2 regions of the Amycolatopsis sp. NPDC021455 genome follow, and region 2 is predicted to be linked to the other one. Evidence: riboswitches for the same ligand, from Rfam matches in the RefSeq annotation. Region 2 holds a riboswitch; the other holds the start of a gene.

Region 1 (14,572 bases), on a different contig from region 2:
AAACCGTGCTGCACCTGGCGTTCTACTGCGGGTTCCCGGCCGCGCTCAACGCCGTCGCGGCCGCGCGCGAAGTCTTCGCCCAGCGGTGACCGGGTTCGAGAAGCTCCGCGCGGTCGCGCTCGACTGCGACGGCGTGCTCGTCGACGACACCTACCTGGCCGTGATCGCCCGCTTCGTCACCGATCACGGCGGCGGGTACGACGCCGACGCCGAGCGGGACGTGATCGGGCTGCGCGACATCGTCGTCGCGGAGAAGATCACCCGGCTCTGCGGCCTCGGCCAGCCGCCGGAGAAGACCCTGGAACAGCTGTGGGCGGCGCGGCAGGAGTACCTGGCGGAGCACCCGATCCGCGTCGCCGAGGGCGTGCGGGACTGCCTGGAGGCGCTGGCGAAGCTCCCGGTCCGGCTGGTCTGCTACGGCGGCCGGACGCGGGAGCACACCTTCGACGAGTACCTCGGTGACTTCGTGGACCTGCTCGACCCCGAAGTGCCGTACGTGAGCATCAACGAGCACCGCCCGGGCGTCGACCACATCGCCCGGCGCGTGCTCGGCGTCGCCTTCGACGAGATCGTGTTCGCCGACGACGTGAGCCGGGTGGCCGAGGACGCCCGCGCGCACGGCGCCGGCTTCGTCGGGTTCCCCGCGAGCCCCGCCCACGCGCGGCAGCGGGAGTTCATGACCGCCTGCGGGGTACGGCACTTCGCGGCCTCGCTCGCCGAACTGACGCCGGAGCTGCTGCGAACCGTCGACCGGGAGCTCGCGACTTCGACACACTGGCCCCGTTAGCCCACCCGCACCCCTGGAGCCGCCGTGAAGTACTTTTCCCTGCCCCGGCCCGGCACCGAGCTCGTCCTGGGCGAGCGCGACGTCCCCGAACCCGGTCCCGGCCAGGTGCTGGTCCGGATGCTCGGGTGGGCGGTCAACGCCCGCGACCTGATGATCCTCAAGGGGTTCTACCCGAAGCCGGTCAAGCCCGACGTCGTCCCGCTGTCCGACGGCGCGGGCGAGGTCGTCGCGGTCGGCGACGGCGTGCGCGCGTGGACCGCGGGCGACCGGGTGGCGGCGACGTACTTCCCGCGGTGGCTGTCCGGCCCCGGCACACCCGAGAAGACCGCGGACGACCTGGCCGGGACGCTCGACGGCGTGCTCGCGGAGTACGCCGTCTTCGCCGAGGACGCCCTCGTCGCCGTGCCCGCGCACCTCGACTACGCCGAGGCCGCCACCTTGCCCAGCGCCGGCGTGACGGCGTGGCGTGCCGTCGTCGAGGAAGGCGGGCTGGTGCCCGGCCAGACCGTGCTCACCCTGGGCAGCGGCGGCCTGTCCACGTTCGCGCTGCAGTTCGCCGCGCTCGGCGGCGCCCACGTCGTGGCGACGTCGGGCTCCGCCGCGAAGCTGGAGCGGCTGCGCGCGCTCGGCGCCACGGAGACCCTCGACCACACGGCCACCCCGGAGTGGGGTGCCGCCGTGGCCGAGCTGACCGGCGGCGGTGCCGACCACGTCGTCGACGTCGGCGGCGGGGGCACGATCGGCCAGTCGCTGATCGCCGCCCGCTACGGCGGGCACGTCAGCGTCGCCGGCGTGCTGACCCACGAAGGCGGCGCCGACCCGATCCTCGTCCTGGTCAAGCAGCTGACCCTGCGCGGGCTCACCAACGCCTCCCGGGAGACGTTCCAGGCGATGAACCGGGCCATCGAACACACCGGCCTCAAGCCCGTGATCGACCGCCGGTTCGGCTTCGAGGAGGTCGCCGGCGCCCTCGAACACCTCGCGTCCGGCACCCACATCGGGAAGGTCGTCCTGGAGCACGGATGAGGGCCGCGGCGCCCGGATAACTTTTGGCCGTCCCGCTGGGTATTTCCGGCACCACGAGACGCTGTTTCCGCAGCTCAGCCGGGTTGTGATGGGCCGAAAAAGTCGCGTTTCGACAGGAATGGCGGCTGCCGGGCGCAACGGGAAGAGTGGGGGTCACCGCCGGCACCGGGCCCGAGCAGGCTGCGGCTGCTCGGGCCGGGCGACCGGCCGGCGGCGCGGGGAGGGGGTTTCAACCGCCTGGGGGTGGGTTGAAACCCCCTCCGCCCGTTCACCCGAAGTCCGTGAAGGCCTCCTTACCGGCCATAAGAGCCGGTAAGGAGGCCTTCACGGACTTCGTCAGGACGTGGTGCAGGGCCGCCCGTTCAGCGAGATCGTCGCGGGCTTGTCGTTCGCCGTGCCCGAGCTGCCGGTGAACCCGAACTCCGCGCTGCCGCCCGCCGGCACCACCCGGTTCCAGCCCGCGTCCGCCGCCGACACCGCCGCGCCGGTCTGGGTGACCTGGGCGTTCCACGCCTGCGTCACCTTCTGGCCGCCTGTGAACGACCACGTCACCGTCCACCCGTTCACCGGGGCCGTGCCGGTGTTCCCGATCTTCACCCCGGCCTGGAACCCGCCCTGCCACTGGTTGGTGATCGTGTAGGCGGCCGTGCACGACCCCGACGGCACCGGCGTCGTCGTGGTGGGCGGTGTGGGTGTCGTCGTGGTGGTCGGCGGCGGTGTGGTCGTCGTGGTCGTCGTGGGCGGCGGAGGCTCACCGCCGCCGGAGTCGCCGATGATCACACCCCGCCCGTTCGTGCCGACGTACACCCGGCCGTACACCCGCGGATCCCCGGTCAGCGCCGCCCCGATGTTGCCGTACTGGTGCTGGTCGTCGTTGATCCGCGTCCACGACACACCCGCGTCGTCCGACCGGAAGATCCCCCGCACCCCGCCGATCTTGGCAATGGTGTATAACGTCGAATACGTCCGGTCGGTCGCGGCTTTGCCGAACCCGATGTTGTCGGCTTCGGCGACCCCGGCCAGTTTCGTGAAGGACGCTCCGGAGTCGGTGGAGTGCCACAGACCGTAGGTCGTGCCGGAACCGCCGGCCAGCCAGACGTCGCCCTTCACGCCCGGAATCGCCTTGAAGTGCGCGGAACCAGTCGGCAGCCCGCTCGCCGCGGTCGCGGTGAAGCTCGCGCCGCCGTCGGTGCTGACGTAGAACTTGCCGGCGGCGAACCCGTAGAACCGCTTCGGGTCGACGCGGTCGGCTTCGACCACCGCACCGGCCGGGATGCCGGCCGACGCCGTCCAGGAGTTGCCGAAGCCGACGGAGTAGCTGACGTTCGCGCCGTCCGGGCTCCAGACGAACCGGCTGCCGTCGGCGGCCGCGGCCACCGTGCCGCCGCCGGCGTTCCCGCCCGGCTCGGCGCCCTGGAACCAGTTCTTCCCGCCGTCGGTCGAGAAGGCGATCCGGTTGTCGTTCGGCCGGGCGCTCCGGTCCAGCGTGCCCACCCGCACGATCGTCGCCGGGGTCAGCTCGGCGTAGTCGAGGCTGGTGGTCGTCGTGAAGACCGGCTGGGTGTACATCGTGGCCGGCACGGCGTCGAGGCTGTCGTGCCGGAACCCGCCGATGTCGCCGAGGGCGGACAGCAGGGGAGCGCCCGACGGCGGGCTGATCAGGTCGAGCACCGCGGTCTCCTCGAGGCCGCCGACGACCGGCTTGAGCGTGATCTTCCCGCCGCTGTCCCACTTCGTGAGGTCGGACGTGCCGTAGATGGTCGCCCCGGTGCCGTACAGCAGGTGGTTCGAGTCGAACGGGTCGATCTCCATGGACTCGGTCATCCAGCCGAGCTTCGGCGACGGCACCGGGGGAGCGGGCTGGGTGCCGAAGGTCAGCCAGGGCACCGAGGAGATGTCCTGCGTGTAGCGCAGCGACCGGTCGGGGTAGCTCGAGAAGTCCCAGATGCGGGTCCAGGTGGCGCCGCCGTCGGTGCTGCGGAAGAAGATGACGTCCGGCCACCACGACACCTGGGTGGCGACCATCAGCGTGTTCGGGTGCTGCCGGTCGATCGTCAGGCCGCTGTAGCCGAAGTAGTCGTCCGAGCTGTCGGAGGGGATCGGGCTGATCCGCGTCCAGGTGCCGGTCTTGGTGGCGTACTTCCAGACGTCGCCCTTCGCGCCGTCGTAGGGGCCGCCGGTGTCGCTGGTGGCGAGGTAGAGGTAGCCGCCGGCCGCGTCGAGGACGCCCTTGTGCGCCAGGTACCCGGTGGGCTGGCCGGCCAGCCGCGCCCACGTCGTGCCGCCGTCGGTGCTGCGGTAGACGGTGTTCTGCTTGTCCGCGACACCGACGTAGATCGTCTGCGTGGTGCTGCCGCGGCTGCCGGTCGTCGGGTCGAACGTCACCCAGGTGACGCCTTCGTTGTCGCTCTGGTAGCCCGTGGTGTCGCTCGGGTCGGGCACGTAGTTGCCGGGGTTGGGGAAGCTGGTCACCTTCGCCCACGTGACGCCGGAGTCGGTGCTGCGCCAGAGCCCGTTTCCGCTGGGGGCCCCGAGGTAGAGGACGCTGTCGCGGTTCGGGTCGATCGCGAGCCGCTCGCCCATGCCGCGGCCGGGCATGTTGCCGCCGAGCTTGAACGGCAGCGCGGCCGCCTGCCAGGTGGCGCCGCGGTCGGCCGACCGGAGGATCGCGCCGTTGTTCGGGTCCCAGCTGTTGGTGTACATCCCGGCCGCGACGTAGACGCGGTTCGGGTCGACCGGGTCGGTGGCCAGGCTGACGACGCCGTTGTGGCCCCAGTCGGTCCAGCCGACCGAGTCCAGCAGCGGGATCCAGCGCCCGGTCGAGGCGTTCCACCGGTACGCACCGCCGATGTCGGTGCGGGCGTAGGCCAATCCGGGTTCGGTCTGGTTGAAGATGATTCCCGGGACGAACCCGCCACCACCGATCTCGGCGTTGCGCCACGTGTACGGCGCGGGGGCGGCGGGGGACTCCGGCGCGCCGGCCAGTACCGCGACGGCGGCGGGCAGGGCGAGGGCGAGCGTGCTCGCCACCAGTCGTCTCAGTGAACGGGAACGCGGGCTTCGCACGGCGTTGTGCACGTCTGCCTCCACAACTCTGGGAGCGCTTCCAGGGGAAGGTAAGCCAGCGTTCCGAGCGTTGTAAAGCGTTCGACGATTTCGGCGTCCGACACTGTCCACAGTGGACTGGGAGCCGGATTTGTCGGAATCATATATGTGAACGGCGATCAGGTTTCTGAATTGTTATCACGGATCTTCTTGCCCGCCATTTTGCGGCGTGTGAGTGTGGTGGCCGCTGGCTGGACTGGACCTACGCTGTATTGGATCTACGGAAGAGGCGACCAGGCAATGACGCAAACCGCCCCGGCGCGGCACATCGGCCGGACCACCCTGTACTTCTTCGGTGCGCTCGGCGGCATCCTCTTCGGCTACGACCTCGGCGTGATCTCCGGGGTGCTCCCGTTCATCGGGAAACTGTGGGCGCTGACCAGCTGGGACAAGGGCGTGATCACCGCCAGCCTGTCGGTCGGCGCGATCGTCGGCGCGCTGCTTTCCAGCCGCACCAACGAAGCCCTCGGCCGCCGCCGCACGATCATGGTCGCGGCGGCGATCGTCATCGTGGGCACGCTGGCCGCGAGCTTCTCCCCGACGTTCGTGCTGCTGGTGCTTTCGCGCCTGGTCATCGGGCTGGGGATCGGCCTTTCCTCCTCGACCGTCCCGACGTACCTGTCCGAACTCGCCCCGGCGCGGCTGCGCGGCGCGATGGGCGCGCTGAACCAGATCTTCATCGTGCTCGGCATCCTCATCGCGTTCCTGGTGAGCTACTGGCTCGGCCCGGTCTCGGCCTGGCGGTGGATGTTCGCCGGCGCGATCGTGCCCGCGGTGATCCTGCTCGTCGGCCTGGTGTTCCTGCCCGAGACGCCGCGGTGGCTGGTCAAGAACGGCCAGGAGGACGAGGCCCGGCGGGTGCTGGCCAGCGCGCACGGCAACACCGTGAACCTCGATGAGGAGATCGCGACCATCCACGAGGTCATCCGGCTCGACACCGAGGACAAGCCGCGGATCCGCGACCTGTTCTCCGGGTTCGTGCGGCCGATGCTGGTCGTGGCGCTGCTGCTCGCGATCGGCCAGCAGTTCAGCGGCGTCAACGCGATCAACGCGTACTTCCCGACGATGCTGATCGGCCTCGGTTTCGCCACGCAGGCCGCGCTGCTGTCGGGCGTGCTGCTCGGTGTCACGAAGTTCCTGTTCACCGCGTGGGTCGTGTTCGTGGTGGACCGCTGGGGCCGCAAGCCGCTGCTGCTCATCGGCAACGTGATCATGGTGATCACGCTGGTGGCGGCCGGGCTCGTGGTGCTGAACGTCCACGACACCGGCACGCGCGGCATCCTGATGCTGGTGATGATGGTGCTCTACCTGGTCGGCTACGAGCTCGGCTGGGGCGCGGTCGTCTGGGTCATGATGTCCGAGGTCTTCCCGCTGAAGTACCGCGCGACCGGCATGGGCGTCAGCAGCGTGGTCCTGTGGGCGTCGACCGGCATCGTGAGCGCGGTGTTCCCGCTCATCTCCGACCCGAAGTCCCTCGGCATCGGCGGCTCGATGTTCGTCTTCGCCGGGATCAACGTCGTGCTGTTCGTGCTCACCAAGTGGCTGGTCCCGGAGACCAAGGGCCGCACGCTGGAGCAGATCGAGCTCGACCTCCGGGCGCGGCAGGGGGTCGCGGTCAAGAGCTGACCCGGGGAGTCGGACACCGGCGGGGCACGGATTCGTCCGTGTCCCGCCGGTTCGGTGTGCTGTTCCGCGTCGGAGTGCGGGGAGTACTCGGAAGTCACGCGGTGATCATGTCGCGCGCTTTCATCACGACCGGCGGGGGCCCGCCGTCGTAGTCGTAGTTGCTCAGGATCACCGTCACCCACTCGGTGCCGGGGTACATCTGGAAGTCGGTCGACGTGCCGGGAGCGCCGCCACCGTGGCCCGTCACCCACTGGTTGTTCACCAGCAGCGTCACCGGGCCGTAGCACTGGAAGGCGACGTGCGGAGCCCCGGGCGTCCGGCCGGGCGGCGGGCCCGGCTGCGACGGGGGTGGCACCTTGCCGCTCAGCGTGATGCCGGTGAAGGCGCGGTCGAGCAGCTTCGAGCCCTGCAGCGCGGACGCGAAACGGGCCATGTCGGCGCACGTCGTGAAGGCGTCGCCGGCGGGAGTGCCGACGTACAGCCGCTGGTCGATCGTGTCGGCGCGTCCGCCGGACGGTTGTTTCGCGTAGGGGTGGGCGATGCGGGGGTCCGTGTGCCACTGTGGCCTGGTGTGGAAGTCCGTGCTGGTCATGCCGGCCGGACGGAACACGTGCTCACGCACGTAGTCGTAGTAGGACTTCCCGGACACCTGGGCCACGATCGCGCCGAGCAGGTGGTAGCCGGCGTTGCTGTAGCGGGACCCGGCTCCCGGCGCGAACTCCGGTGAGGTCCGCCGGATGTAGTCCGTCGTGCCGTTCATCACCTGGTCGACCTCGGTCCAGGTGAGCGCTTCCTCCAGGTACCCGGGCATCGTGAAGGTGTCGCCGAGGCCGGACGTGTGGGTGAGGAGGTGGTGGACTTTCACGGTGTCGGCGATCCCGGCGGGGAAACCGCTCAGATAAGTGCCCAGTGTGCCGGTGTAAGCGATCTTGCCGGCCTGCGCGAGCTGAGCGATCGCCACCGCCGTGAAGAGCTTCGTCACCGAGGCCATGGCGAACAGGGTGTCCGGGCCGTTGGGAGCGGTGTCGTTGGCCCGGCCGTACGACCTGGCCAGCACGGGCCGTCCCCGGTGGACCAGCAGCAGGCTGCCGGAGAACGCGTCCATGGCCGCCTGTTCCCTGACGAACCGGTCGAACGCGCGCACGTCGACGGAGGTGGGGATGGCGGCGGCCGCTCCGGCGACGGCGCCGGTGGCGAGCATCGCACCGGAAGCGCCGAGCAGGCCCAGGACGGATCGTCGTGTCGTGGTCATGGCCGAAGGTCTACCGAGCACGGCCGATCGAGGACCGATGGCCGGCCCATACGTGATCCATATGTCGCGCGCGGGACACTGCCCGCGTGCGGGTGCTGCTGGTCGAAGACGAACAACCGCTGGCCAAGTACGTCGCGGTCGGCCTGCGTAAGCACGGGTTCGCCGTCGACGTCGCGTCCGACGGGCGCACCGCGCTGGACAAGTGCGTGGTCACGCCCTACGACGTCGTCGTCCTGGACCGGGATCTACCCGTGGTGCACGGGGACGCGGTGTGCCGCGAGCTCGCCGGGCGGGGCGCGGCGCGGATCCTGATGCTCACCGCGTCCAGCACGGTCGAGGACCGGGTCGAGGGGCTCACGCTGGGCGCCGACGACTACCTCGGCAAGCCGTTCGCGTTCTCCGAGCTCGTCGCCAGGGTACGGGCACTGTCCCGCCGCAGCACGCCCGCGATTCCGCCGGTCCTGCGTGCCTGCGACGTGGTGCTCGATCCGGCACGGCGCACCGCGGAACGCGCGGGCCGGCTCCTGCACCTGACGCCCAAGGAGTTCGGCGTGCTCGAGCACCTGCTCGCCGCCGGAGGAGCGGTGGTGAGCGCGGAAACGCTGCTCGACAAGGTATGGGACGAGCACGCCGACCCGTTCACCAACGCGGTCCGGATCACCGTCGGTACGTTGCGGCGCAAGCTCGGCGACCCGCCGCTCGTCGGGACCGTGCCGAGTGCCGGCTACCGGATCGTCCCGTGACCGCCCGCGGCCGGCTCACGATCCTTTACGCCGCACTGGTTCTCGCCGCCGGCGCCCTCCTGACCACGCTCACCTACCTGCTGCTGCGCGGGAACGGCGGTCATCGGGTCTCGGTCATCACCCTCGGCCCGGCACCGGGGCCGGCGGGGATACCGCCGTTGCCGCCCTCGATCCAGGCGGTCACCCTCACCGACTTCGTCACCCAGGCCGCGATCGCGCTCGTGGTGGTGACCGCGCTCGCCGCGGTCGTGGGATGGCTGGTGGCCGGGCGGGTACTGCGGCCCCTCCGCACGATCTCCGCCACCGCACGGCGCCTCTCGGCGGAGAACCTGTCCGAGCGGGTGCCGGTCACCGCGCCCGCCGACGAGCTCGCCACCCTGGCCGCCACCGTCAACGGGATGCTGGACCGCATCTCCGACGGCGTCGCCGAGCGCGACCGGGTGCTCGCGAGCCAGCGGATGTTCACCGCCAACGCCGCCCACGAGCTGCGGACCCCGCTGACCACCATGCGCATCGCCATCGACGTCACCCTCGACAGCCGGCCCGGTACCGAAGAACTGCTGGCCATGACCGGCGACGTCCGGACCGCCGTCGAGCGGAGCCGGCACATCCTCGACGGACTCCTGGTGCTGGCCCGCAGCCAGGCCGGCGCCGGCCGCCGGCACCGCGTCGACCTCGCCGAGGTCGTGGCGAACAGCCTCGACGGCGTGGACCTCACCGTGCGAGCCGACCTGCGGCCCGCACCGGTCCGAGGTGAACCGGTCCTGCTGGAACGGATGTGCGGCAACCTGGTCGACAACGCCGTCCGCCACAACCGTTCCGGAGGCCATGTCGAGGTCGCCACCGGCGGCACGGACGGGCGGGTGTTCCTGCGCATCGGGAACAGTGGCGTGCCGATCGCGCCGGAGACCGTCGGCCGGCTCCGGGAGCCGTTCGTCCGCGGCGACGGCGCACGGATCCACCCCGGCCGCGGGATCGGCCTCGGCTTGTCCATCGTGGACGCGATCGTGACCGCACACGGAGGTGAGATCGCCATCGCCGCTCGGCCGGCGGGCGGCCTGGACGTCGTCGTCCACCTCCCGTCCGCCGGGCACGCCGGATGAGCCGTACCGGAAGGCTCAGTGCGCGGGGGCGAGCGTGAGCTTCCCGGCGAGCCGCCCGATCCAGGCTTCGACTTCCTCCGGCGCGCGGTCCGGGAGACCGAAGATCGTCTCGGTCACGCCCAGGGCAGCCAGGTGTGCCAGGCGTTCCGGGTCCGGTCGCTCGCCGAGCGCGCAGATCCGCGGGGCGTCCTCGCGGCCTTCGGCGGCCCAGATCTCCTTCAGCAGGGCCACGTGCCCGTCCAGGTCGCTGTCGGCCGGCGTGGTGATCCAGCCGTCCGCGTGGCGCGCGATCCAGCGGAACGTCTTCTCCGTCGGGCCGGCGCCGAGCAGCACCGGGATGTGGGCCTGGACCGGCTTCGGCCACGCCCAGCTCGGTCCGAAGGAGACGAACTCGCCGTCGTAGGACGCTTCCTCCTCCGTCCACAGTGCACTCATCGCCTCGAGGTACTCGCGCAGCGCGGTGCGGCGCCGGTTGCCGGGCACGCCGTGGTCGGTCAGCTCGTCGACGTTCCAGCCGAACCCGGTGCCGAGCGTGACCCGGCCGCCGGAGAGGTGGTCGAGGCTCGCGATGGTCTTGGCGAGCGTGATCGGGTCGCTCTCGACCGGCAGGGCGACGGCGGTGGAGAGCCGGATCCGGGTCGTGACCGCGGCCGCCGTCGCGAGCGCGACCCACGGGTCGAGGGTCCGGCTGTAGCGGTCGTCGGGCAGGGACGCGTCGCCGGTGCGCGGGTGCGGCGACGCGCGCTTCACCGGGATGTGGGTGTGTTCGGGGACGTAGAAGGTCGCGAACCCGGCGGCCTCCGCGGCGCGCGCCGCGGCCGCCGGGGTGATGCCCCGGTCGCTGGTGAACAGCACGATTCCGTAGTCCACCCGCGGAGCGTATTAGAACGTGTTTCAGTTTTCAAGCCGCCCGGCCGTCGCGCTCCGGGAATGGTCGGCTACCTTGAGTGACCTTCAGAGGTGCTCGATATCGGGCTGGCACACTCGGTGCCCGCAGGTGCGCGTGATCGGCCGACGGAGGTGTGGAGTGACTCGGATAATCCATTGTGGACGGACGGTGTCCCAGTGGGTGGACGCCGCGGCGCACCGGGATGGCGTGCGACGGGCCGGTTCCAGTACTCTCGACCACAGGCCGAGAGGCGCTGCAACGGACCACCGGGTCCGCCACGCTCGGCCGGGAATGACCAACCAAGGGCGCCTCCCGACCGAGGGAGGCTGCCGGTGAACACCCCGCACGAGTCCGGAACGCGTCTGCGTGAGCTGCTCGACCGGCGGGTGGCCGTGCTCGACGGCGCTTGGGGCACCATGCTGCAGGGCGCCGGGCTGACCCCGGCCGACTACCGCGGCGACCGCTTCGGCGACCACACCCACGACGTCACCGGTGACCCCGACCTGCTGAACCTCACCCGCCCGGACGTCATCCTCGACGTCCACCGCCGGTACCTGGCCGCGGGCGCGGACATCACCACGACGAACACCTTCACCGCCACCAGCATCGGCCAGGCCGACTACGGCCTGCAGGCGCACGTCCACGAGATGAACGTCCGCGGCGCGCAGCTGGCCCGCCAGGCCGCCGACGAAGCGGGCGGCAGGTTCGTCGCGGGGTCGATCGGCCCGCTCAACGTCACGCTCAGCCTGTCGCCGAAGGTCGAGGACCCGGCTTACCGCGCCGTCACCTTCGAGCAGGTCAAGGCCACCTACGCCGAGCAGATCGCCGGGCTCGCCGAAGGCGGCGTCGACCTGCTGCTCATCGAAACGATCTTCGACACGCTGAACTGCAAGGCCGCGGTCGCCGCCGCCCGCGAGGTCGCCCCGCACCTGCCGCTGTGGATCTCCGTCACCATCGTCGACCTGAGCGGCCGGACGCTGTCGGGGCAGACCGTCGAGGCGTTCTGGACCTCGATCGAGCACGCGAAACCGCTGATCGTGGGGGTCAACTGCGCACTGGGCGCGGCGGAGGCCCGCCCGCACGTCGAGGAGCTGTCCCGGCTCGCCGGCACCTACGTGGCCTGCCACCCCAACGCCGGGCTGCCGAACGCGTTCGGCGGCTACGACGAGACGCCGGAGGAGACGGCCGGGCTGCTCGGCGGGTTCGCCCGGGACGGCCTGGTCAACCTGGTCGGCGGCTGCTGCGGTACGACACCGGCGCACATCGAGAAGATCGCCGCCGCGGCGAAGGACGTCAGGCCGCGCGAAGTACCGGCTCCGCGCACGCACACGCGCTTCAGCGGGCTGGAGCCGTTCGGTATCGGCGCCGACACCGGGTTCGTCATGATCGGCGAGCGCACCAACGTCACCGGGTCCAAGCGGTTCCGGCGGCTCATCGAGTCCGGCGACCACCAGGGCGCCGTCGACGTCGCGCTGGAGCAGGTCCGCGGCGGGGCCAACCTGCTCGACGTCAACATGGACGCCGACCTGCTCGACTCCGAGCAGGCGATGACGACGTTCCTCAACCTGATCGCCACCGAGCCCGAGGTGGCCCGGATCCCGGTGATGGTCGACAGCTCCAAGTGGAGCGTGCTCGAAGCCGGCCTGCGCTGCGTGCAGGGCAAGGGCGTGGTCAACTCGATCAGCCTCAAGGAGGGCGAGGAGCCGTTCCTCGCCCAGGCCCGCACCATCCGGAACTACGGCGCCGGCGTCGTCGTGATGGCCTTCGACGAGCGGGGCCAGGCCGACACCGCCGACCGCAAGGTCGAGATCTGCGCCCGCGCGTACGACCTGCTGACGCAGCAGGCGGGCTTCGCCGGTGAGGACATCATCTTCGACCCGAACGTCCTCGCCGTCGCCACCGGCATCGCCGAGCACAACGGCTACGCGAAGGCGTTCATCGAAGCGCTGCCCCGGATCAAGGAGCGCTGTCCCGGCGCCCGGACCAGCGGCGGCATCTCCAACCTGTCGTTCTCCTTCCGCGGCAACGACGTCGTGCGCGAGGCGATGCACTCGGCGTTCCTCTTCCACGCCGTCAAGGCCGGGCTGGACATGGGCATCGTCAACGCCGGCCAGCTCGCGGTGTACCAGGACATCCCGGCGGACCTCCTGGAACTGGTCGAGGACGTGCTGTTCGACCGGCGCGAAGACGCCACCGACCGGCTGGTGAGCTTCGCCGAAAACGTCAAGGGCAGCGGCACCAAGCGCGTCGTGGACCTGTCGTGGCGCGAAGGCCCGGTGGCGGAGCGGCTTTCGCACGCGCTCGTGCACGGCATCGTCGACTACATCGAGGAAGACACCGAAGAGGCGCGGCAGCAGTTCGCCCGGCCCCTCGAAGTCATCGAGGGCCCGCTGATGGACGGCATGAAGATCGTCGGCGACCTGTTCGGCTCCGGCAAGATGTTCCTGCCGCAGGTGGTCAAGAGCGCGCGCGTGATGAAGCGGTCCGTCGCCTACCTCGAGCCGTTCATGGAGGCGGAGAAGGAGAAGGCCCGCGCGGAGGGCCGGCTGGCGTCGACGGGCGGGCAGGGCAAGATCGTGCTCGCCACGGTGAAGGGCGACGTCCACGACATCGGCAAGAACATCGTCGGCGTCGTGCTCGGCTGCAACAACTACGAGGTCATCGACCTCGGCGTGATGGTGCCGGCCGGGAAGATCCTCGACACCGCGGTCACCGAAGGCGCCGACGCGGTCGGGCTGTCCGGGCTGATCACGCCGTCGCTGGACGAGATGGTCGCCGTGGCCACCGAGATGCAGCGGCGCGGGCTGAAGATGCCGCTGCTCATCGGCGGCGCCACGACGTCCCGCCAGCACACCGCGGTCAAGATCGCGCCGGCCTACGACAACGCGACGGTCCACGTGCTGGACGCCTCGCGCGTGGTCGGTGTGGTGTCCGACCTGCTCGACCCGGACCGCTCCATCGTGCTGGCCGAGAAGAACCGGGCCGAGCAGGAGGTGTTGCGCGAGCAGCACGCGAGCAAGCAGCGCCGCCCGATGCTCAGCCTCGAGCAGGCCCGCGCGAACCCCGAGCGCGTGGCGTTCGACGACCTGCCGGCGCCGCTGTTCACCGGGGTCCGTGTGCTCACGCCGTCGATCGCCGAGCTGCGGGAGATGGTCGACTGGCAGTTCCTGTTCCTGGCGTGGGAGCTCAAGGGCAAGTACCCGGCGATCCTCGACCAGCCGGTCGCCCGGGAACTGTTCGACGACGCGAACACGCTGCTCGACCAGATCATCGCCGACGGCAGCCTGACCGCGAAGGGCGCGTACGCGTACTGGCCCGCGCACCGCGAAGGCGACGACATCCTGCTCGACGGCGAGTACTCGCACGTCCGGTTCCCCATGCTGCGGCAGCAGACGGCGAAGCCGGAAGACCGCGCGAACCGCTGCCTGGCGGACTACCTCGCCCCGGCGGGCGACCACCTCGGCGGCTTCGCCGTGACCATCCACGGCGCCGAGGCGCTGGCCAAGCGGTTCGAAGCCGAGCAGGACGACTACCGCGCGATCATGGTCAAGGCGCTGGCCGACCGGCTCGCCGAGGCGTTCGCCGAGTACATCCACCTGCGGGCCCGCCGCGACTGGTTCGAGCCGGACGCCCAGCCGAAGCTGGAAGACCTGCACGCGGAGCGCTTCCGCGGCATCCGCCCGGCGCTGGGCTACCCGGCCAGTCCCGACCACAGCCAGAAGCGCGAGCTGTTCGAGCTGCTGGGAGCGGACGAGCTGGGCATGGGCCTGACGGAGTCGTTCGCGATGACGCCGGCGGCGAGCGTGTCCGGGCTGATCTTCGCCCACCCGGACTCCCGCTACTTCACCGTGGGACGGCTCGGCCGCGACCAGATCGAGGACTACGCGCGCCGCAAGGGCGTCGAGGTCGCCGAGGTCGAGCAGTGGCTGCGGCCGAACCTGGCCTACGAGCCCGAGGCGTAGTCCGCCAGCTCGATGTCCGTGGCGAACTTGTCGGTCGCCTTGAGCATCAGGCCGAGCAGGACGCGGGACTTGAACGTCC
Region 2 (14,572 bases):
AGACGTCGACAGAAAAGACAAACTCACCGCGACGATCGATCGCGATTCTTCCAGGTCGAAATCCAACGGCAGTCGACTTTCCGTGAGGTACGACAGAGAAAGCACCTCGAAAAAGAGAATAGACACCACGACAAAAGTGGCGCTGTTGATCACGCTGGCCGGAGCCTCCGCGCTCATCTACTATCTGCTGTTTGGCAGCTCGAAGCCTCAGGAGGGAACGACAACCCCGGCGACAAGCCAGTCGCCGGCACCGGCGTCTTCGAGCACACCATCGGACAGCCCCAGCAAGCCCCCGGAACACACGCCGACCACCCACCACGATCGACCGAACTCGTCGGAACAGCATGCGGCGGCGCCGGCTCCCGTTTCGACGACCGGCACGCCACCGGCCGTGACGTCTTCGGTTTCACCAGCCTCGGCGACGCCGACGCCGACCGAGTCGAACTCCGGCCGGACCGATCTGCCCTCGCCGTCCACGTCGTCGGCTGCAACCACGACGACTATCTCCCGTCCGTGAGCTCGTCCGGCAACGGCAACGGCCGGTCCGGGTCCAGTTCGACGCCGCCGGCCCGCAGCGTGTGGTCCAGCATCGCCCAGATCGTGCCCGTCAGCTGGGCCGTCAGCTGGTCCAGGGTGAGCGTGCCGGGGTGGTCGAGCCAGCGGGTCGTCGCCGACTCGACGTACCCGACCAGGCCGAACGCGATCGTGTCCGCCGGCGCCGGGTCGAGGCCGAACGCCGTCAGGTAGCCGGTGAACAGCGCGCTGAGGTGCCGCGCGATGGTGCCGCGGACGTCCGCGGCGCCCTCCGGGGTGGCCGGCAGCGTCCGGACGAGGTAGCGGTGCAGCTGGGCGTGCTCGGTCAGCCAGCGCAGGTGCGTCGAGATCGCCGCCGCGATCATCTCGTTCGGTGAGCCCTCGGGGTGCCACAGCGGCGCCAGCTCGGCGGTCACCAGCTCGGCCGCGCGGCGGGCGATCGCCCGCTGGAGGTCGGCCGCGCCGTCGAAGTGGCGGTACAGGCGGGTGCGGGCCACGCCGGCGCGTTCGGCGATCTGCTCGGTCGAGACGTCCGGGCCGTGCTCGGCGATCGCCTCCAGTGCCGCGTCGACGAACTCCGCGCGCCGCCGCTCCTGCTGGCCCGCCCAGCGCGCCGCCCGTCCGTCGACCTTGGTCACGGCGGAAGCCTACTCAGGACGGGGCGGGCGGTGTACGCTCCCCGAAGTAAGTAGTACGTCGCGTACCCCCTACTTTTGAAGGCGGCCATGAGCGACCGGGACGTCATCGCGGCTCGTCTGCTCAAGAGCTCCGCGAAGAACTCCTACGACCCGTACGTCGACGTCGACTGGGACGCGCCGCTCGCCGAGGACAAGGCGTACATGCCGCTGGAGCGCGTGTCGCTCTACGGCACCGATCTGTGGGCGAAGCTGACACCCGAGCAGCGGATCGAGCTGTCCAAGCACGAGATCGCCAGCATCATGAGCGTCGGCCTGTGGTTCGAGATCATCCTGATGCACCTGCTCGCCCGCTACGTCTTCGACCTCGACGCGCGCACCGAGCACGCGCAGTACGCGCTCACCGAGATCGGCGACGAAACCCGGCACTCGGTGATGTTCGCCCGCACCGCCGAGCGCCTCGGCGTCCCGCGCTACGGCGTCCCGAAGGTCGTGCACCGCGCCGCGAAGGTGTTCGGCGCGACCGCCACCGGGCCGTCGATGTTCGCCGCCGTGCTGGTCGCCGAAGAGACCACCGACCGGCTGCAGCGGTCGATGATGGACGACGAGGGCATCCAGCCGCTGATCCGCTCGGTCAACCGCATCCACGTCGTCGAGGAGGCCCGGCATGTCCGGTTCGCCAAGGAGGAGGTGCTGCGGGAGACACCGAAGCTGTCGAAGGCGAGCCTGCGGCGGCACCGGCTGCGGACCGCGCTCGTCGCCTACGGCGTCGTCGACAGCATGGTCGACCCGCGGATCTACCGCAGCGTCGGGATCGACCCGCACGAAGGCCGGGCCGCGGCGCTCGCGAACCCGCACTTCCACCGGACGCGCCGCTGGATGGCCGAGAAGATCGTGCCGTTCCTGCGCGAAGCGGGCCTGATCGGCGGCCGCTCCGAAGGCGTCTGGCGGCGCGCGCATCTGCTCTGAGCGGTGACCGCAAAAATGCCTTCCCGGGACATTCCGAACTGCGCCAGGATTTCCGGGTGACCGCAGATTTCCCGCTCGAACCGCCACCGCAGCAGGTACCGGTGCCGCAGCCGGAACCGCGTCGCCCGCTGCTCGCCCGCCCGGTCGCCGTCGGCCTGATCGGCGTCCTCGCCGGCGCGTTCCTGGTCGGCGTGCCATGGCTGGTGCTGAGCCTGCTCGGCGGCCCGAGCGGGCAGGCCCCGGCCGCGCCGGCCAACCTGGGCGGGCTCAGCCGGGCCGAGGAGGCGATCGCGAAGCTCGACAAGGTGAAGGGACAGTCCATGATCGCCCGCGTCGAGAAGGCCGACCGGGAGACCGGCGCCGCCGTGTCGGCGGCCTACGGTGGGGCGGGCGCGGTCGTCCAGGAGTATCGGGACGACAAGTTCGCCCGCGGATTCCAGCTGATCGCCGTGCGCGCGCCCTCGCCGGAGCTGTTCGCCCCGTACCAGGACGCCCAGGCTCTCGGCATGGCCAAGCCGGACACCGAACTCGTCCGCGTCGGCGATGTCCAGTGCCTGCTGCACAACGACCCGGCCGCACTGGGCTCGACACCGGATCCGGACCAGTCGTTCGTCACGAGCTGCCAGCGCAGCGGGCCGGCCCTGACCGTCACGATCCGGACCCTGAGCAGGGAGGGCAACGGCGACCCGCGGGAGCTCGCCGGGATCGTCAAGGAGGCTTGGGGAACACTGAGCCGGTGATCGGCCGATCCGCACCGCGCACATCGACGACGAAGCCGCGCTCGCCGAGATCGACCAGCGCAGCCGGACCTCGGTCGTGTCCTCCGCGCCGGCACCCCCGCCTGGCACGCCCTTCTTCGACGAGGACGCGCGGCCCGGAAACTTCCTCGTCGCCGAGCAGCAGCGGCTCGGCATCGCACGACAGCTGGTCGACGCCGCCGTGACCGAAGCGCGGCAGCGTGGCGCGCGCAAGATGACGCTGCGCGTGCTGGGGCGCAACACCGGCGCCCGCCGGGTCTACGAACGCTGCGGGTCAGTCGTCGAAGGCGTCTGGCGACGCGCGCATCTGCTCTGAACCCCCTTCTTCTCCTGGCTCGCCCCCTCGCTTGACAGCGTCGGCGCGGCTTTGCCATCCTGGTTCCGGGCCGAGAGGCGCTGCGACGGAACTCTCTTCCGCCACGCTCGGCCCGGACCACGACTCCAAGGGCGCCTCCCGCGAGGGAGGTGCCTTTTTCGTTGTCCGCAAGGACTTCCGCGCTGCCTCCCGAGCGTTCCGTCGACGATTTCCGGAGTGCACCGAAAATGAGTGACAAACTGCAGACCCGCAATGGCCTCGACTTCGCCGTCGCCGACCTCTCGCTGGCCGACGCCGGCCGTACCCAGCTGCGGCTGGCCGAGCACGAGATGCCCGGCCTGATGGCCATCCGCCGGGAATACGCCGCGGCCCAGCCGCTGAAGGGGGCCCGCATCGCCGGGTCGCTGCACATGACCGTCCAGACCGCCGTGCTCATCGAGACCCTGGTGGCGCTCGGCGCGCAGGTGCGCTGGGTGTCCTGCAACATCTTCTCCACCCAGGACGAGGCCGCCGCCGCGGTCGTCGTCGGCCCGGAGGGCACCGTCGACGCCCCGGCGGGCACCTCGGTGTTCGCGTGGAAGGGCGAGACGCTCGAAGAGTACTGGTGGTGCACCGACCAGCTGTTCGCCTTCCCCGGCGGCCAGGCGCCGAACATGATCCTCGACGACGGCGGCGACGCCACCCTGCTCGTCCACAAGGGAGTCGAGTTCGAAGCGGCGGCCGCGGTGCCGCAACCGTCCGAAGAGGACCCGGAGGAGTACCGGATCATCCTCGACACCCTCCGCGCGAGCCTCGCGGCCGACGGCGACCGCTTCACCCGGATGGCCAAGGAGATCCGCGGCGTCACCGAGGAGACCACCAACGGCGTCAAGCGGCTCTACAAGCTCGCCAAGGACGGCGAGCTGCTCTTCCCCGCGATGAACGTCAACGACTCCGTGACGAAGTCCAAGTTCGACAACAAGTACGGCATCCGGCACTCCCTTGTGGACGGATTGAACCGGGCCACCGACGTGATGATCGGCGGCAAGCGCGTGGTCGTCTGCGGCTACGGCGACGTCGGCAAGGGCGCGGTCGAGGCGCTGCGCGGGCAGGGCGCCCGGGTCGCGGTCACCGAGATCGACCCGATCTGCGCGCTGCAGGCGGCGATGGACGGACTGGACGTCGTCGAGCTCGACGACGTGGTGGCCACCGGCGACATCTTCATCACCACCACCGGCAACTTCGGCATCATCTCCGCGGACCAGATGAGCCGCATGAAGCACAACGCGATCGTCGCCAACGTCGGGCACTTCGACAACGAGATCGACATGGCCGGCCTGGCGAAGCTGCCGGGTGTGGTGAAGAAGGAGATCAAGCCGCAGGTGCACGAGTGGACGTTCCCGGACGGCCACGCGATCATCGTGCTCTCCGAGGGACGGCTGATGAACCTGGGCAACGCGACCGGGCACCCGTCGTTCGTGATGTCGAACTCCTTCACCAACCAGGCCATCGCGCAGATCGAGCTGTTCACCAAGCCCGGCGAGTACGCGACCGACGTCCACCGGCTGCCGAAGCACCTCGACGAGAAGGTGGCCCGGCTGCACCTCGACGCGCTCGGGGTGAAACTCACCAAGCTCACGAAGGCGCAGGCGGAGTACATCGGCGTCGACGTCGAGGGTCCGTACAAGCTCGATCACTATCGGTACTGATCCGGGTTTGATCCGAGGTTGCTCCATTCGCCGTAGTTTGGTTTATCGGGAAACTGGCCATCCTCCGGTCGAGAGCGCATCCGCCCGGACGGCACGGAGCCGGGCCGGGTCTCATGCGAAGGAGTGTGTCAAGTGATCATTCTCGGTGTGATTCTCCTCGTCATCGGGTTCATCGTGGGCATCCCGGTGCTGTACACCATCGGTATCATTCTCGCGGTGGCCGGCGTGGCACTGGCCATCTTGGGCGGCACGGGCCGCCGGATCGGTGGCCGGGCGCACTGGTACTGATCCGCCTTCCTCCCCACCACCACCCTCAACGGAGGCGCTTCGCGCCGCTGGTTTTAGGGAGACCTCGCCACGGCCTGGCGCGCGTCAGCAGCAGTGCTGGCCGCGCCAGGCCGTCCGGCCTTCGTTCGCCGCCACGGCGGCGATGGCCAGGGCGACGGCCGGATCGGCCCACCACCAGCCGAACAGGGCGTTGAGCAGCAACCCCGCCAGCAGGACGGCGGAAAGCCAAGTGCACAGCAGGGTCTGCCGCGAATCCGCGACCGCGCTGGCCGAGCCGAGCTCCCGCCCGACCCGGCGCTGCGCCGCGGAGAGGGCGGGCATCACCGCGAGCGAAATGGCCGCGAGCACGATTCCGGTCCGGGAAGTTTCCGGCGCGGCGCCCGTGAAAAAAGTACTCACGGCCTCGGCCGTCACGTAAATCGCGAGCGCGAAGAAAGAAATCGCGATCGCCTTCATTGCCCGCCGTTCGCGGGCTTCCGGGTCGGCACCCGAAAACTGCCAAGCGACCGCGACCGCCGAAGCGACTTCGATCACCGAATCGAGCCCGAAGCCGATCAAGGCTCCGGACGAAGCCGCGGCACCGGCGGTCAGCGCGACGACGGCCTCGACGACGTTGTAGGTGATGGTCGCCGCCACCAGCAACCGGACGCGGCGCACCAGGACCGCCCGGCGGTCCGGCGACACCACCGAGGGCGCGCAGCAGCCGTCCGCACAGGTCTTCGTGGCCGGTTCCGGCTTCATCGCGCCCCCACCGGCTCGTCCTCGCAGTCTTCCCGTGGTTCGACCGCCAGGACGACCTGGACGAGTTCGCGCAGGGCGCGGGCCAGGTGCGCGTCGGCGATCTCGTAGCGCACCTGACGGCCCTCGTAGCCGGCCACGACGAGCCCGCAGCCCCGCAGGCACGACAGGTGGTTGGACACATTGGACCGGCTCAGGCCGAGTTCCGCGGCCAGGCGCCCGGGGTAGGCCGGGCCGTCGAGCAGCGCGGTGAGGATCCGGCAGCGGGTCGGATCGGACAGGGCTCGCCCGATCCGGGCGAGCGCCGCCTCCCGCGTTTCACAGGTCACCATGCAGTGAACTGTACATCAGACACTGACATGTCCGCTCCCGGGACACCCGGGAAAATAAAGGGTCCTCCGGCTCCGAGGGGGAGGGAGAGCCGAAGGACCCCGTTAGTGTTAGCACATTGCCAAGCCCGTGTACACAGCTGCATACACGATCGTGTTACGCCCTTGACGCCGTCCGAACGCCGTGAAGGCCTCCCCGGCGGGCGGCGAAGCCCGGCGGGAAGGCCTTCACGGATCCTGGCGGGAGGCTCAGGAAACTTTGCGCAGCAACGGTTTCCGCGGCACGGCCACGCACCCGCAGCCGTTGGCGAGGGCCCGGCAGTCGACGATCAGCGCGTGCCGGACGCGGTCACCGTCCCCGCAGGCCGCGTCGGTGCACTCGGTGAATCCGCCTTCCGGGTGGATCACCAGCGTGCCGTGGCAGTGATCGATCCCCGCGTCACAAGAGGCGCATTCCATGACGGGCCACCCTTCCGCGATCGTGCTCAGGACCTCAAGGTAGGCCCGGAAAGCACGCGGACGCGGCAGCGGGACGGCGTGTCGGACCGATCACCCTTCCGTGACGGACGCCGGTGGCTCAAGCGGACTTCGGGGCCCGCTTGCGGGCCGCCGGCTTCTTCTTCGCAGCCGCCGGCTTGGCGTCCTCATCGGACTGCTCCGAAGAGGACTGACGCGACTTCTTCGCGGCGTCCACACTGGCCTGCAGCGCCGCCATCAGGTCGACGACGTCGGCCTTGGCGGTGACCGCGGCGGGCTTGGTCGTCTCCTCCCCCGCGACCTTGGCTTCGATCATCTCCTCGAGGGCCTCGCGGTAGTGGTCCTTGTACTTCTCCGGCTCGAACACCGGCTCGGCCAGTGAGTCGATCAGCGACCCGGCCATGGACAGCTCCTGGGGCCGGATCTGCGGCGGGTCGTCGCGCAGGAACGGGAAGTCGGGCTCGCGGACCTCGTCCGGCCACAACATCGTCGTCATCACCAGCACGTCGGCGTGCACGCGCAGCACCGCCATGCTCTCCCGCTGCCGCACGGCGACCTTCGCGATGGCCACCTGGCTCGACTTGTGCAGCGCGTCCCGCAGCACGACGTACGGCTTCACCGCGTTCTTCTGCGGCTCCAGGTAGTAGGTCCGGTCGTACTGGATCGGGTCGATCGACTCCAGCGGCACGAACTCCAGCACGTCGATCGTGCGCTGGGTGGGCAGCGGCAGCTCGGCCATCTCGGCGTCGGTGATCACCACCATCTCGCCGTCGGGCAGCTCGTAGCCCTTGGCGATCTCGGCGTAGGGCACTTCCTCGCCGTCGATCGTGCAGAACCGCTTGTACTGGATGCGCCCGCCGTCGGCCTCGTGCACCTGGCGCAGGGAGACGTTCTTGTTCTCGGTGGCCGCGTACAGCTGGATCGGGATGCTGACCAGCCCGAACGACACCGAGCCCTTCCACATCGCCCGCATGCCACGTACCTCCGAGGTCGCCTTCACGCTACGTGACAACCGTAGCCCGAATAGTGCCCCGGCGACAGTCCGATCTAGACCTCTGCCAGGTACTTCTCCCAAAGTGCGGGGTCCATGAACCAGTGCCGGAAGTCCGTCGGGTCGGCGAATCCGTTGACCAGCCGCCGGGCCACGGCCGGATTCTGGCCGGCGACCCCGAGGATCTCGAGCACGTGCGGGGGCGGCGGCAGGAGCAGTGCGTTGGTCCATTCGGTGACCGGCCCGGCGTACTCCCAGTAGCGCTCGAAGGTGGCGTCCATCCACGCCGCGTCGAACGGCCGGTCGCCGTGGGCCAGGATCGCGTCCAGGTACGTCGCCGCGCAGTGGCTCGCGTTGTTCGAGCCCTGCCCGGTGATCGGGTCGTTGGCCACGACGACGTCGGCCATGCCCAGCACCGTCGCGCCGCCCGGCAGCGTCCCGACCGGGTTGCGGACCACCGGCGTGTACCCGCCGGCCAGCGTCGCCTTGGCGTCGGTCAGCTCCGCGTCGCGGCAGCGCTCGTACTCCCACGGCACGAACCGCCGCATCAGGTCGAGCAGGCGCGCGAGGTGCTCGTCCGGGCCCGGGCGGTCGTCGAAGCAGTCCAGCGGCCCGCCGGGCACGCCTTCGAAGAACAGGATGTCGCAGTTGCCGCTCAGCGTGTACGCCGGGATCATGAACAGCTCGCCGACGCCGGGGACGATGGTGAACCGCACCCCCGGCTTGTCCGGGTGTTCCGGCCGCGGGCCCACCCCGTGGGCGTAGACCAGCGAAAGCGCACGCATCGGCTGGGTGAACGGCGACCGCTCGGGCACGCGGTCGAACAGCTGGACCAGCTCGCCCTTGCCCGCCGAGATGATCACCAGGTCGTACAGCCGGGCCAGCGCGTCCAGTTCGGACGTCATCACGCCGTGGATGACGAGCTTGCCGCCCCGGTCTTCGAACAGCTCCAGCCAGCCCGCCATCTTCACCCGCTGGTCGACCGACTGCGCGGGGTGGTCCAGCTCGGCGAACCAGTCGAGCGCGCGGCCGCCGTCCGGCGCGGCCACCGATATCCCGATGCCCTCGACGTTCACCGTCCCGGCTTCCCACAGGTTCAGCCCGAGGTCCCGCTCGTGCTGCAGGGCGTCGTGGAACATGCACTGCGTCGACATCACCCGCCCGCCCCGGATCTCCTCCGGGGTCCGCGCGGACATCACCGTGACGTCGTAGTCCTTCGCCTGCAGCCCGAGGGCCAGCTGCAGGCCGGACTGCCCGGCACCGACGACCAGGACCTTGCGCATGCGGCTCTTCTCCTCCTGCTCAGGCGTGCGGGGCGCTGCCGGCGAGCTCGCGGCCGGCCGGGCCGGAGAGCACCGCGAGCGACAGCGTGTGGCCGACCAGTTCGGTCAGGGTGGCGATCGTCGACGCGCGGTCCCGGGCGTCGCAGGTGACCAGCGGGACGGCCGGGTCGAGGGCGAGGGCGTCGCGCACCTCTTCGAGGTCGTGCACCGGCTTGCCCTCGAACTGGTTGACCGCCACGACGAACGGCAGCTCGGAGTCGTTCTCGAAGTAGTTGATCGCCGCGAACGACTCGTCGATCCGGCTGGTGTCGACCAGCACGACGGCGCCGAGCGCACCCCGGCTCAGGTCGTCCCACAGGAACCAGAACCGCGCCTGGCCCGGCGTGCCGAACAGGTACAGCAGCAGGTCCGGGCGCAGGGTGATGCGGCCGAAGTCCATCGCGACGGTCGTGGTCGACTTGCCGCCGGGCGGGATCTCGTCGACGCCGGCGCCCGCCTCGGTCATCCACGCCTCGTTGCTCATCGGCGGCACTTCCGACACCGACCCGACGAACGTGGTCTTGCCGACACCGAAGCCCCCGGCGACGACGATCTTCGCGGAGATCGCCAGCAGATCGCCCTCAGGCGGGGAGCCGCTTGAGCCCATCAAGGATCCTCTCGAGCACGTTGGTGTCGTGGTGGTAGGCGTGCGCGGTCGGGTGGACGAAGACCGCGCCCTGGGTGGCGAGGTCCCCGATCAGCACCCGCACCACCCCGAGCGGCAGGTCCAGCCCGACCGACAGCTCGGCGATCGAGCACCGCGTCCGGGCGCGTTCGTAGAGCGAGCGCGACTCGGGCATGAGCGCGTCGCTCAGCGCGGGGTCGTACCGCGGCACCGAAACCAGCGTCTCGACCAGCAGCTGGTGACGCGTGCTGGTCCGGCCGCCGGTGAGCGCGTACGCCCGGATCCGGCGGCTGCGCCACACCAGAGGGCTGTCGGGTTCGGACACGGTGGACACGGACATCACCTCCTTCACGCCCGGGGCCGGCGCGCGGTCAGCACCTGGCGCAGTTCCGCGCGCACCTCGGGGGTGAGCGCGTGGCCGGCGTTGGTGATGAACTGGGTCATCTCGTAGGCGACCACCTTCATGTCCGCCTCGCCCGAGGTCAGCACGGCGAGTCCGGCACCGGAACCGATGCCCATGAACAGGAAGTAGCCGTGGGTCAGCCGGATGATGATCTGCTCGCAGGTGCCCTTCCCGAACAGCGCCGCGCTGTTGCCGGCCAGCGAAAGCAGGCCGCTGGCGATCGCGGCGAGCTGTTCGGCCTCGGCCTCGCCGACCGAGTCCGACGCGGTGAGCGGGAAGCCGTCCACGCTCATGATCAGCGCGTGGCTGACGCCGTGCACCTTGCGCACGAAGTCGTCGAGCAGCCAGGCGAAATCGGCCGGGGCGGGGTGGGGAGCGCTCACGAGGTGGTTCCTCCGGGCGTTTCGTCCTGCTGGGTGCGGTTCTCCGCGAGCGCGGCCTGCTCGCCGTCGGCGAACGCGCCGAGGTCGGCGAGCAGCCGCTCGTGCCCGGAAGCGGAGGTGTCCTGCCCCGGCGGCGTCGGTGGTGGCGGTGGTTCCGGCGCGGCGCCCCGGATGCTGCCGGGCACGCGGCGCGGGAGGCCGCTGGGCGTGGTCCCGCCGGTGGCCCGCTCGACCGGCCGCGGCCGCGGGCTGGGCTTGCGCGGCACCGGCGTCTCGCGCGGGAGGGCGCCCGGGCGTCGGCGCGGCAGGGCACCGACGGCGACCGGTTCGCCGTCGGCCGCCGCCGTGACCGGCTCGAAGGTGCCGGTGCCATCCGGGGCTTCGCCCCGCGTCGGGGACTCCGCCACCCGAACCCCCGAACCGACGACGGTGCGGGTACCCGACCACGCGTGCTCGGTGATCTCGGTGACGATGCCCGTGGGCAGCAGCACGGTCGCCACCGTGCCGTGCGGGCTGCGCCGGTCGAGCCGCACGGTGACGCCGTGGCGGGCGGCGAGGCGGGCGACCACGGCGAGCCCCATGTGCCGCGCCGCGGCGTCGTCGAGGTCGCCGCCCGCGGCCAGCCGCGCGTTGAGGTCCCCGATGCGGTCGGCGGGGATGCCGATGCCCTCGTCCTCGATCCGGACGAGCACGCTGCCGTGCTCGGTCAGGTGGGCGCTGACGTGCACCGGCGAACTGGGCGAGGACTGGTTGGCGGCGTTGTCGAACAGCTCCGCCAGCACCCGCCCGAGGTCTTCGGCGGCGAAGCCGACGACGCCGAGGTTGACCACGCGGCCGATGGTGATCCGGGCGTAGTGGTTGATCGAGGACATCGCCTCGCGCATGAGGTCGAGCACCGACGTCGCGCGGGCGGCGGCGTCGGCGGTGTCCTGCCCGGCCAGCACGCGCAGGTTCTCGGCGTTGCGCCGCAGCCGCGTGGCGAGGTGGTCGAGCTGGTAGAGCTCGGCGAGGCGGTGGTGGTCCTCCTCCCCCGCCTCCAGTTCCTCCAGCCGCGCGAGGAGCTGGTCGAGGAGGTTGAGGTCACGCAGGGCGACGCTGGCGCAGATCTCGGCCAGCACGCCTTCGCCCGACGGCGCCGCCACCGGCTCCGGCCGGGTCAGCTCCACGAACGCCGGTCCCGCCGGGGGTGCGGTGTGCACAGGATGCTTCGGCGGCGCGGTGAGGTACTGGGCGGCGGCCACCCGGGAGCGGTCCAGCAGGACGCGTGATCGATCCAGGAGTTCCCGGGCCCGGCTCGCCATGTGGTCCCACTTCTTCCTTGATCGGCTGCTGCGACGGCTGTGTGCGCCGACCCCCGGGCGGCGATGCCGCACATGCAAGCAGAAAGCTTCGTGGGATGTCCACAACGGGTCCCCGTGCAATCGCTCTGCGTGATCGAATTTCGGGGACATCACTGCTGGTGAGCGCAGCGAGCTAGGCCATTCGGCTCATTTTTGCAAATTGCGGGTCGCAACGGAGCGCACACGGCCGCCCGCGGCACGGTCACACAGGGAGCGGCACAGCCGAAACGGGGTGTAACCGATCCGGCGCGGCGGGCGACCGGGACGGCATGGCCAAGGCGGGCGTCCCGGAGTAGCCGCGCGGCAGCCCACGGCACGTTCACGGCGGATCCCGGGGCCATGTCCGATTCGTCCCAACTTTGCGTGTCCCGCAATTTTTTGCGGAGCACGCAAGTTTTTCGCTACACTCCGCACATGCCGCCGGAAGAACCCCCGAAGCTGACGCTGCGCGAGCGGAAGAAGCGCGAAGCCCGCCGGGCGATCGCGCAGGCCGCCCTGCGGCTGACGCTGGACCGCGGGCTGGAGAACGTCCGGGTGGAGGACATCGCCAACGAAGTGGGCGTCTCCCCCCGCACATTCAACAACTACTTCTCCAGCAAGGAGCAGGCGGTCTGCGCGGTGGTCGTCGACCGGCACGAGGGCATGCGCGAAGCGCTGCTGGCCCGGCCCGAAGGCGAGCCGCTCTGGGAGTCCGTCAAGCAGGCCGTGCTCGAGCAATATTCGCGTGATGGCGAGCCGGATCGGGCGTATGTTGCCCGTATCCGGGAGCTGATGGGCCAGCTCATGCTGCGTGGGGAATTCCTGAACGCCCACGCGGCGGTCGAGCGGGTCCTCGCCGAAACGATCGCGAAACGGGTGGGCGGTGTGGACCACCTGCTGTGCCGGCTGATGGCCTCCTCGGTGGAAAGCGCCGTCCGCGTCGCCTTCGTCAACTGGTTCACCGAGGGCGAACCGCTCCTGCCGACCCTGGAGCGGCTGCTGGACGAGCTGGCCGCCGGGATGCCGACCCTGACCGGTGGCACCGCACGGAAACCCGACCCGAACACCACCATTTCCCTGGGGGAACAGGCATGTTAGTCAAGCTCCTGCGCAGCCATCTGCGCCCGTACCGGAGCACGCTGTGGGTGATCGTCGCCCTCCAACTGGTGCAGACGATCGCCATGCTCTACCTGCCGACGCTGAACGCCGACATCGTCGACAACGGCCTGATCAAGGGCGACATGGGCTACATCCTGCGGATCGGCGCGATGATGCTCGCCGTCACGCTGGCCCAGATCGCCGGCTCGATCGGCGCGGTCTACTTCGGCGCCCGCACGGCGATGGCGGTCGGGCGCGACATCCGCGCCGGGGTCTTCCACCGCGTGCAGGACTTCTCGGCCCGCGAGGTCGGCCAGTTCGGCACGCCGTCGCTGATCACCCGCACCACCAACGACGTGCAGCAGGTCCAGATGCTGGTGCTGATGACGCTGACGCTGATGGTGTCGGCGCCGATCATGTGCGTCGGCGGCATCATCCTGGCGCTGAACCTCGACGTCCCGCTGTCGTCGCTGCTGCTGGTCATCGTGCCGGTGCTGGCGGTCGCGGTCGGCACGATCATCGCCAAGATGCGCCCGGCGTTCCGGCTGATGCAGGTGCGCATCGACCGGATCAACCAGATCATGCGCGAGCAGATCATGGGCATCCGCGTGATCCGGGCGTTCGTCCGCGACTCCCACGAACGGAAGCGCTTCGACGTCGCCAACGACGAGCTGCTGACCGTGTCGCTGCGGGTCGGCCGGCTGATGGCGCTGATGTTCCCGATCGTGATGCTGGTGATGAACGCCTCCAGCGTCGCGGTGCTGTGGTTCGGCGGGCAGCGCATCGACTCCGGCAGCATGCAGATCGGCGCCCTGACGGCGTTCCTGTCCTACCTGCTGCAGATCCTGACGGCCGTCATGATGGCGACCTTCATGTTCATGATGGTGCCGCGCGCGGAGGTCAGCGCCGAGCGGATCAGCGAGGTGCTCGACACCTCCTCCAGCGTCCGCCCGCCGGTGTCGCCGATCCGGCCGGGCGCGGTGCACGGGCACCTGGAGCTGTCCGGGGTGGAGTTCCGCTACCCCGGCGCGGAAAAGCCGGTCCTGCAGGACATTTCGCTGATCGGGCGGCCGGGTGAGACCACCGCCGTGATCGGGTCGACCGGTACCGGCAAGACCACGCTGCTCAACCTGATCCCCCGGCTGATGGACGCCACCGCCGGCACGGTGAAGGTCGACGGCGTCGACGTGCGCGACCTCGACCCGGCGGTGCTCGCCCGCGCGGTCGGGCTGGTGCCGCAGAAGCCGTACCTGTTCGCCGGCACGGTGGCGAGCAACCTGCGCTACGGGAACCCGGACGCGACCGACGAAGAGCTGTGGCACGCGCTGGAAGTGGCGCAGGGCAAGGACTTCGTCGAAGCGATGCCCGAGGGTCTCGACGCGCCGATCGCGCAGGGCGGCACGAACGTCTCGGGCGGCCAGCGGCAGCGGCTCGCGATCGCCCGGATGCTGGTGCACAAGCCGGAGATCTACCTGTTCGACGACTCGTTCTCGGCGCTCGACTACGCGACCGACGCGGCCCTGCGCCGGGCGCTTGTCTCCGAAACCGCCGACGCGACGGTGGTCATCGTCGCGCAGCGGGTCAGCACCATCCGCACCGCCGACCGCATCATCGTCCTCGACGAGGGCCGCGTCGTCGGCACCGGCACCCACCACGAACTGTTCGACAGCAACGAAACCTACCGCGAGATCGTGCTGTC

The links. Region 2 has a riboswitch for S-adenosylhomocysteine ahead of ahcY (adenosylhomocysteinase). Riboswitches for the same ligand answer to the same signal wherever they lie in the genome.
Region 1: it holds a riboswitch for S-adenosylhomocysteine, as region 2 does, so the genes downstream of both, metH (methionine synthase) here and ahcY (adenosylhomocysteinase) in region 2, are expected to answer to the same signal.

The regions. Positions count from the first base shown of each region.
Region 1 covers NZ_JBFACT010000039.1:57,283-71,854, reverse strand. Annotated here, with positions in the region: gene AB0G28_RS32450 (carboxymuconolactone decarboxylase family protein) at 1-89, shown strand, start outside; gene AB0G28_RS32445 (HAD family hydrolase) at 86-787, shown strand; gene AB0G28_RS32440 (NAD(P)-dependent alcohol dehydrogenase) at 812-1,813, shown strand; gene AB0G28_RS32435 (cellulose binding domain-containing protein) at 2,150-4,843, opposite strand; gene AB0G28_RS32430 (sugar porter family MFS transporter) at 5,159-6,544, shown strand; gene AB0G28_RS32425 (serine hydrolase domain-containing protein) at 6,639-7,796, opposite strand; gene AB0G28_RS32420 (response regulator transcription factor) at 7,883-8,539, shown strand; gene AB0G28_RS32415 (ATP-binding protein) at 8,536-9,642, shown strand; gene AB0G28_RS32410 (TIGR03619 family F420-dependent LLM class oxidoreductase) at 9,658-10,512, opposite strand; S-adenosyl-L-homocysteine riboswitch at 10,771-10,849, shown strand; gene metH (methionine synthase) at 10,864-14,493, shown strand; gene AB0G28_RS32400 (FAD-dependent monooxygenase) at 14,475-14,572, opposite strand, start outside.
Region 2 covers NZ_JBFACT010000029.1:5,780-20,351, forward strand. Annotated here, with positions in the region: gene AB0G28_RS27800 (hypothetical protein) at 1-177, opposite strand, end outside; gene AB0G28_RS27805 (hypothetical protein) at 208-495, opposite strand; gene AB0G28_RS27810 (TetR/AcrR family transcriptional regulator) at 501-1,172, opposite strand; gene AB0G28_RS27815 (diiron oxygenase) at 1,260-2,138, shown strand; gene AB0G28_RS27820 (hypothetical protein) at 2,195-2,878, shown strand; gene AB0G28_RS27825 (GNAT family N-acetyltransferase) at 2,955-3,212, shown strand; S-adenosyl-L-homocysteine riboswitch at 3,279-3,356, shown strand; gene ahcY (adenosylhomocysteinase) at 3,440-4,900, shown strand; gene AB0G28_RS27835 (hypothetical protein) at 5,033-5,188, shown strand; gene AB0G28_RS27840 (cation transporter) at 5,273-5,929, opposite strand; gene AB0G28_RS27845 (metalloregulator ArsR/SmtB family transcription factor) at 5,926-6,258, opposite strand; gene AB0G28_RS27850 (hypothetical protein) at 6,505-6,714, opposite strand; gene AB0G28_RS27855 (Ku protein) at 6,833-7,705, opposite strand; gene AB0G28_RS27860 (styrene monooxygenase/indole monooxygenase family protein) at 7,780-9,006, opposite strand; gene AB0G28_RS27865 (ATP/GTP-binding protein) at 9,026-9,652, opposite strand; gene AB0G28_RS27870 (DUF742 domain-containing protein) at 9,627-10,010, opposite strand; gene AB0G28_RS27875 (roadblock/LC7 domain-containing protein) at 10,019-10,456, opposite strand; gene AB0G28_RS27880 (ATP-binding protein) at 10,453-11,757, opposite strand; gene AB0G28_RS27885 (TetR/AcrR family transcriptional regulator) at 12,211-12,873, shown strand; gene AB0G28_RS27890 (ABC transporter ATP-binding protein) at 12,867-14,572, shown strand, end outside.